2 regions of the Mesorhizobium sp. M1A.F.Ca.IN.022.06.1.1 genome follow, and region 1 is predicted to be linked to the other one. Evidence: riboswitches for the same ligand, from Rfam matches in the RefSeq annotation. Region 1 holds a riboswitch; the other holds the start of a gene.
The links. Region 1 has a riboswitch for thiamine pyrophosphate ahead of thiB (thiamine ABC transporter substrate binding subunit). Riboswitches for the same ligand answer to the same signal wherever they lie in the genome.
Positions count from the first base shown of each region.

Region 2: linked by a shared signal. The riboswitch ahead of thiC (phosphomethylpyrimidine synthase ThiC) and the one ahead of thiB (thiamine ABC transporter substrate binding subunit) in region 1 are both predicted to bind thiamine pyrophosphate.

Region 1 is NZ_CP034455.1:3,574,488-3,578,725, reverse strand. Features, by position in the region: gene thiP (thiamine/thiamine pyrophosphate ABC transporter permease) at 1-709, opposite strand, end outside; gene thiB (thiamine ABC transporter substrate binding subunit) at 926-1,933, opposite strand; TPP riboswitch at 1,976-2,089, opposite strand; gene EJ078_RS17105 (thiamine diphosphokinase) at 2,231-2,875, shown strand; gene EJ078_RS17100 (ABC-F family ATP-binding cassette domain-containing protein) at 2,877-4,238, shown strand, end outside.
Region 2 is NZ_CP034455.1:5,058,867-5,063,104, reverse strand. Features, by position in the region: gene EJ078_RS24115 (beta-galactosidase) at 1-2,016, shown strand, start outside; TPP riboswitch at 2,299-2,411, shown strand; gene thiC (phosphomethylpyrimidine synthase ThiC) at 2,523-4,238, shown strand, end outside.

The DNA of each region.
Region 1 (4,238 bases):
CGAAGCGCAGCGCCTGGTAGATCGCGACCTCTAGCGTCGTCGCCGCCGGCCCGCCACCCAGCGTCAGTACGATTGTGAAGGAGGTGATGCACAGCATGAAGACCAGCCCGGCGACCCCCGGCAGCACCGTGCGCAGCGCCGGCCATTCGATCAGCCGGAAGGCCGACCGAGCGTCCATACCGAGCTGGCTCGCCAGCCGCCACTGGTCGGCCGGCACGGTGCCGAGCGCCTCGAGGAACAGCCGCGTGGCCAATGGCAGGTTGAAGAAGACATGCGCGACCAGGATGCCGGAAAGGCCGTAAATGCCCGGCCATTCCCCACCGCCGAACGTGCCGAGGATGCCGGCAAAATAACCGGCACGGCCGTAGAGCGCCAACACGCCGAGCGCGGCGACGATGGCCGGCAGCGCCAGCGGCACCGTGAACAACTGCAGGATCAGGCGACGTCCGGGAAAGTTCGTTTGCCTGGACAGGGCGCGGCCGACGAACACTGCCGGCAAGACCGAAAGCAATGTCGACAGCAGCGCCTGCCAAAGCGTGAAGCGGGCGACGCGGAGCAGATAGCTGTCGAAGGCCGCGGCAGCGCTGGACGGACCGCTCGCGCCTTCGAGGATCAGGCCGGCGAAGGCGCCGCCGATGAGCAAAGTGATGGCGACAAGGGCGATGATGCCGGCGGTGATGCGAGGGTCAGGGCGCGGCGTGGATTGCACGCTGCACCACGTTGGCTCGAGCTAGCGAACGCCACGTTCCGTCGCACCCCCCTCTGTCCTGCCGGACATCTCCCACTCTAGGAGGGAGATTGGCAGCTTTGCCGCTCTTCCTACACCGTCGGCGGCTAGCGAAATCACCGATGACCGCGAATTTCCCCCTTTGCGGGGGAGATGGCCGGCCGGACAGAGGGGGGTGCTCAAGCGCCATCCTGCGTCCTACTTGCTCATCGCCGCCAGCCATTCATCCACCCAGGCCTTGCGGTTGGCCGCCACCTCGTCCGGGCTGAACAGCAGGGTTTTGGTCGGCTTCACCAGCTTTTCGAAGGCCGGGTTGAGCGGCTTGTCGGTCTTGCCGGCCGGGAACATCCAGTTGGTCTCCGGGATGATGTCCTGGAACTTGGGCCCGGTCATGAAGGCTATGAATTTTTCCGCCAGCGGGTTCTTCGCGCCGGTTTTGGTGATGCCGGCGACCTCGATCTGCAGATATTCGCCCTCCTCGAAGGACGCCGCCTGATAGCGCTCGGTGTTCTCGGCCACCATGTGGTAGGCCGGCGAGGTGGTATAGGAGAGAACCATCGGCGCCTCGCCCTTGGTGAACAGACCATAGGCCTCGCTCCAGCCCGGCGTCACGGTCAGCACCTTCGGCTTCAGCTTGGCCCAGGCTTCCGGCGCCTTGTCGCCATAGACCGACTTGACCCACAGCAGCAGCCCGAGGCCCGGCGTCGAAGTGCGCGGATCCTGGATGATGATCTTGTCGGGGCCGGCGCCCTCGACCAGTTCCTTCAAGCTCTTCGGCGGCGTCTTCAGCTTTTCGGTGTCGTAGACGACGGCGAAATAGCCGTAGTCGAAAGGCACGAAAGTGTCGTCTTTCCAGCCGCCGGGCACATTCAAATCGGCCACCGCGCCATGCCGCGCGAATAGGCCGCTCGCCTTGGCATCCGCGGTCAGGTTGGTATCGAGGCCGAGCACGACATCAGCCTTGGTGCCGGGGCCCTCCAGCTTGACGCGGTTGAGCAGTGCCACGCCGTCGGCAACCGAGACGAATTCAAGATCGCAGCCGCATTCGGCCTCGAATTCCTTCCTCACCGCGGGCCCGGGACCCCAGTCGGCGGTGAAGCTTTCGTAGGTGTAGACGGTAAGCTTGTCTTTAGCCTCGGCAGGTCCGCCTGCCAAAAGCGAAACAAGGCCGACTGCAAGAACAAGGTTGGACAATAGCGAGCGCATCGGCGCCTCCTTCGTTCGCGTTAAAGGAATTGAGGCGTCGGATGGTCCGAAACGTCTAATCCCTCCGCCGGTACAAACCGGATCAGGTTCAGCGGGTTGGCTTTGTGCCTCTCAGCCGGTTCGCAAAATCAGCGTCCGGCACCCCGTTAGAGCATTTCGAGACATAGGCCCGGCCGATGCGGCGCGCAAGCGGAAGTTTCCTGGGCATCCATCAGGGTTCACCGCGGTAGCGAAGTGCGATTCCGTTTGGACGCGCCCGCTTCCGTTTCGTTGGCCGGGCTGGTAAGGGCGACGGCCATGGGCACATTCACCATCCTGCTTGGCGGCGATCTCGTCCGCACGCCTCGGCTCGATCGCCAGATCGAAGGCTCCCGCATCATCGCCGCCGATGCCGGTATCGGCCATGCCGATATGCTTGGCCTGCTGCCGGAGCTCTGGGTCGGAGATTTCGACTCGGTGCCGGCGAGCCTGCCGGAGAATCTGGCCGCCGTGCCGCGCAAGATTTTCCCGACCGAGAAGGATATGACCGACGGCGAGCTCGCCATTGCCGCGGCGCTGGCGCGCGGCGCCACCAGCCTGGTGCTGGCCGGCGCCTTCGGCGGCAAGCGCGCCGATCATGCCTTTCTGCATTTGGCTCTAAGCGTGCGGCTGGCCGAGGCGGGCACGACCGTGCTGCTGACCAGCGGCGCCCAGGAGGGCGTGCCCATCCTGCCGGGCAAAGCCGGCTTCGACTACGCCGAGGGCACGCTGTTCTCGGTGCTCGGCTTCTCCGACCTCGCCGGCCTGACGGTCTCAGGCGCCAAATGGCCGCTGGACGGTGTCGAGGTGGCGTTCGGCTCATCGCTTACCATATCAAATGAGATCAAGGATCGGCTCGAGATCGCGCTCGAGCGTGGCCGGGCGCTGCTGCTCGCCCACCCCTATCCTCTTCCCGAAAGCTGACATGGCCCCGCCTCTTCTCAATCTGGATGGCATAAAACTGACTTTTGGCGGCACGCCGCTGCTCGACGGCGCGGCACTGAGCGCCTCCGCCGGCGAGAAGATCGCGCTTGTAGGCCGCAACGGTTCGGGCAAGTCGACGCTGCTCAAGATCGTCGCGGGGCTGATCGAACCGCAGGACGGCGAAGTATTCCGCCAGCCCTCGGCAACGGTGCGCTACCTGCCGCAAATGCCCGATATGGATGGCTTCGCCAGCGTGCGCGCCTATGTCGAAGCCGGCCTCGGGCCGGCCGACGACCCGCATCGCGCCACTTATCTGATGGAGCATCTCGGCCTGACCGGCGAGGAGCGGCCGAACGACCTTTCCGGCGGCGAGGCGCGCCGCGCAGCACTCGCCCGCGTCATGGCGCCGGAGCCCGATATCCTGCTCCTCGACGAGCCGACCAATCATCTCGACCTGTCGGTCATCGAATGGCTGGAAGAAGAGCTTGCCCGCACCTCGTCGGCCGTGATCCTGATCTCGCACGACCGCCGCTTTCTCGAGCGCGTCTCGCGCGCCACCGTCTGGCTCGACCGCGGCCAGACGCGCCGGCTGGACAAGGGGTTCGCGCACTTTGAGGAATGGCGCGACCAGGTGCTTGAAGAGGAAGAGCGCGAACAGCACAAGCTCGGCCGCCAGATCGTGCGCGAGGAGCATTGGCTGCGCTATGGCGTGACCGCCAGGCGCAAGCGCAACATGCGCCGGCTCGGCGAGCTGCAGGCCATGCGCCAGCGTTTTCGCAGCCATCGCGGCGCCGAGGGTTCGGCGACGATGGTGGCAAGCGACGCCGCTGAATCCGGCAAGCTGGTGATCGAAGCCAAGGGCATCGAGAAGAGTTTTGGCGACCTCACCGTGGTCAAGGGCTTTTCGACCCGTATTCAGCGCGGCGATCGCGTCGGCCTTGTCGGGCCGAACGGCGTCGGCAAGACGACGCTTCTCAAGATGCTGACCGGCGAGCTGCCGCCGGATGCCGGCACCGTGCGGCTCGGCGTCAATCTGGAAATCGCAACACTCGACCAGAAGCGCGAGGCCGTCGACCCGCAGGAGACGCTGGCGAATTACCTGACCGACGGGCGCGGCGAGAACCTTGTGGTCAATGGCGAGCAGCGCCACGTCGTCTCCTATATGAAGGATTTTCTTTTCAAGCCGGAGCAGGCGCGCACGCCGGTGCGCGAGCTTTCAGGCGGCGAGCGGGCGCGACTGCTGCTGGCCCGGGTGCTGGCGCGGCCGGCGAACCTTTTGGTGCTCGACGAGCCGACCAACGACCTCGACATGGAGACGCTGGAGCTGCTGCAGGAACTGGTCGCCGGCTTTGCCGGAACGGTC
Region 2 (4,238 bases), 1.5 Mb from region 1:
GAGCGCATGGCCGCCGCCGGCGTCAACACGGTGCGTATGGGAGAGTTCGCCTGGCACATTTTCGAGCCCCGCGAAGGCAAGTTCGAGTTCGGCCTGTTCGATCGCGCGATCGAACTTCTCGGCCGCGCGGGGATCGACACGATCATGTGCACGCCGACAGCCACCCCTCCCCGCTGGCTCACCGTCAACTATCCCGAAGTGCTGCGCGTTGACATGAACGGGCGGGCCTCAAGCCACGGATCGCGCCAGCATGCCGACACCACAAGCCCGGTATTCCGCGCCCACAGCCGCCGCATCACCCGCGCCATGGCCGAGCATTATCGGCACAACCCGCGTGTGATCGGCTGGCAGACGGACAACGAGCTCAACACCACGGTGTCGGAATCGTTCGCGCCTTCGACAAGGCTGGAGTTCCAGAAATACCTGCAGAAGGCCTACGGCACCATTGAGGCGCTGAACTTCGCCTGGGGCGGCCACTTCTGGGCGACGGCCTACGACGATTTCTCGCAGATCGACCTGCCGAGACCGCTCATGCCGTCCTACCCCAGCCCCGGCCACGTGCAGGACTACCATCGCTTTCTGGCCGCCGCGACCGCGGCCTTCCAACACGACCAGGTCGAGATCCTGCGCGCCGCCAATCCGGACTGGTTCATCTTCCACAATCTTGGCCAGCTTGCCGACATCGACTTCCGCGGTCAGTTCGGACAGGACCTCGATTTCATCGGCTTCGACATCTATCCGATGCTCTATGACGAGATGCGCCGAACCGGCGGGCATGCCGCGACCCAGGCCCTCCATCTCGACATATGCCGCGCCTATTCCGGCAACTTCATCGTTCCGGAGCAGGCCTCAGGCTTCGGCAGCCAGCCCGGCTTCTCGACGATGACGCCGGAGCCCGGCGAGATGCGTCGCATGGCCATGACCTCGGTGGCGCGCGGCGCCGACGGTGTCATGTTCTTTCGTTGGCGTCCCGCGCATTTCGGCGCCGAGATCTACTGGATGGGCGTCATCGATCACGACGACGTGCCGCGCCGCCGCTATGACGAGGCAGGCCGCTTCTTCCATGAGATCGCCGCCGCGAAGGAGCAGATTCTTGGCACCGCAGTGCGCATGGACCTCGGCATCGCCGGCGCGGACTTCGACAACCAGGAGGCTCACAAGACCTATCCGATCGGCCTCCCCAGTCCGCTCGAAGACGCGACGCTGCTTCATCGCCACTGCTATCAGAACGGCATTGCATGCGGGTTCATTCATCCCGAAGACGATCTTTCGCGGCTCAAGGCGCTCTACGTCCCGCATTGGGTGATGTGGAAGGATGAATGGAACGAGGCTGTTGAAACATTCGTCCGCAACGGCGGTACGCTGATCCTATCGGCATTGAGCGGGACGAGGGACGAGAACAACCACATCATTCGCGAGCAGGCGCCCGGCAAGGCCCTTGCAGCCCTGAGCGGCGTCAGGGTGGCGGAGTTCGGCCGCGTCGTTCCCGAAGGCGGCAGCGGCCTGTTTCCGCTGTTTCGTCCGGCTCCGATGGGCGCCTATGCACCGCCGCCGCTCCCGGCCTCGTCCGCGGAACGCAAATACCTGTTCACCCTTGGCAATGAAGAATTCCAGGCTGCGCATTTGTACGAGGTGCTTGATGTAGCGCCTGACACCGAGGTGCTCGGCATCTGGTCGAACCGCTTCGCCGCCGGCTCTCCGGCAATTACCGCCCGCAAGGTTGGGCAAGGTCGGGTTGTCTATGTCGGCACGTATCTCACGCCGCAACTGACGGAGAAGCTTGTCGATGTCGTGCTGGCCAAAGCCGGTATAGCGCCTTTGCTGCCCGACCTGCCTGCCGGGGTGGAGGTCTCTGTCAGGGAAGCCGACGACCGCCGGCTGATGTTCGTGCTGAACACCACGGAAGTCGCCGTGATCGTACCCAACGTCCCAAAGGGCCTCGACCTGCTGACGGGCAAGGCCGTTGAAGGAACGCTGCAACTCGACCCTTACGGCTGCGCAATAATTCGGTCCTGAACAAATCGAACCAGCGTCCGTAGACGCCGAACAGATGCTCTTCGAGGCGAAAAATGCGTTCTTCAATCCGCCGCCACAAGGGATTCGCAAAAGCGTTTCCTTGGCGGATGACAAGTGGGCCCCGACTGCCAGCTCGACGCGCGCAAGGTCGTGGCTCAATGGGCGTCGATGTAAGAGATGCTCGATCAAAGCTGCGTGGCTGCGCCCCTTCTCGTCGCTTGTTCGAGGCTGGAGAAGTCATGAAGTCGAGTTGACAGGATAGCGTCGCATCGTCCAACCTAGGCGCCTCACCAGGGGAGTCCCGGCAAGGGGCTGAGATACTGCTAATAGCGCGCAGTGACCCGTTGAACCTGATCCAGTTCATACTGGCGTAGGGACGGTGCGAGGCTTCGCGGGTCGGCAATCCGGCTTCGGCATTCGGGCAGTGCCCGCATCCTAAGCGAAGCGTCACTTCCTCCTCATCGCGTGGACTGGGTCTCCGTGCACTCGAGCAAGGAGGCTCACTCATGAATGCCCACACCCCGACCGTCACCGTCGGCGAATTGCCCGCTTCGAAGAAGGTCCACAAACCCGGTCAGCTCCACCCGGAGCTGCGGGTGCCGATGCGCGAGATCTCGGTCCACCCGAGCGCCGGCGAGCCGCCGGTCACGGTCTATGACTCGTCCGGTCCCTACACGGACACCGCGATGAAAACCGACATCGAGCGTGGCTTGCCACGGCTGCGCGAGGCATGGATCGAGGCGCGCGGAGACGTGGAGCGCTACGAGGGCCGCACGATCAAGCCGGAAGACAACGGCTTCGTCTCAGCCGATCGCCTGACGCCGGAATTCCCGGTTCGCAACAGACCGTTGCGCGCGGCCGGCGGCCGCGCCGTCACACAGCTCGCCTATGCGCGCGCCGGCATCATCACGCCTGAGATGGAGTTCGTCGCCATCCGCGAGAACCTCGGCCGTGAGCAGTTGCGTTCGAAAGTTCAACGTGATGGCGAAAGCTTCGGCGCCGCGATCCCCGACTTCGTCACGCCGGAATTCGTGCGCGACGAGGTGGCGCGCGGCCGCGCCATCATCCCGTCCAACATCAACCACCCGGAAAGCGAGCCGATGATCATCGGCCGCAATTTCCTGGTCAAGATCAACGCCAATATCGGCAACTCCGCCGTCACCTCGTCGATGGCCGAAGAGGTCGAGAAGATGGTGTGGGCGATCCGCTGGGGCGCCGATACGGTGATGGACCTCTCGACCGGGCGCAACATCCACAACATCCGCGAATGGATCGTGCGCAATTCGCCGGTGCCGATCGGCACCGTGCCGATCTACCAGGCGCTGGAGAAGGTCGGCGGCGTCGCCGAGGAACTGACCTGGGAGGTGTTCCGCGACACCCTCATCGAGCAGGCCGAGCAGGGCGTGGACTATTTCACGATCCATGCCGGCGTGCGCCTGCCCTATATCCCGCTGACCGTCGACCGCGTCACCGGCATCGTGTCGCGCGGCGGCTCGATCATGGCCAAGTGGTGCCTGCATCACCACCAGGAGAGTTTTCTCTACGAGCATTTCGAGGAGATCTGCGACATCGCCCGGGCCTATGACGTGGCGTTCTCGCTCGGCGACGGCCTTCGCCCCGGCTCGATCGCCGATGCCAATGACGCGGCCCAGTTCGCCGAACTGGAAACGCTAGCCGAACTCACCAAGATCGCCTGGACCAAGGACTGCCAGGTGATGATCGAAGGGCCCGGCCACGTGCCGATGCACAAGATCAAGCAGAACATGGACAAGCAGCTCGCGGTTTGTGGCGAAGCGCCGTTCTACACGCTCGGGCCGCTCACCACCGACATAGCGCCCGGCTACGACCACATCACATCGGGCATCGGCGCGGCGATGATCGGCTGGTTCGGAACGGCGATGCTCTGCTACGTCACGCCCAAGGAGCATCTCGGCCTGCCCGACCGCGACGACGTCAAGACCGGCGTCATCACCTACAAGATCGCGGCCCACGCCGCCGACCTCGCCAAGGGCCATCCAGCCGCCAAAATCAGGGACGACGCGCTGTCGCGGGCGCGCTTCGAGTTCCGGTGGGAAGACCAGTTCAACCTGTCGCTCGATCCGGAGACGGCGCGCGCCTTCCACGACGAAACCCTGCCAAAGGAGGCGCACAAGGTGGCGCATTTCTGCTCCATGTGCGGCCCCAAATTCTGCTCGATGCGGATCTCGCACGACATCCGCGCC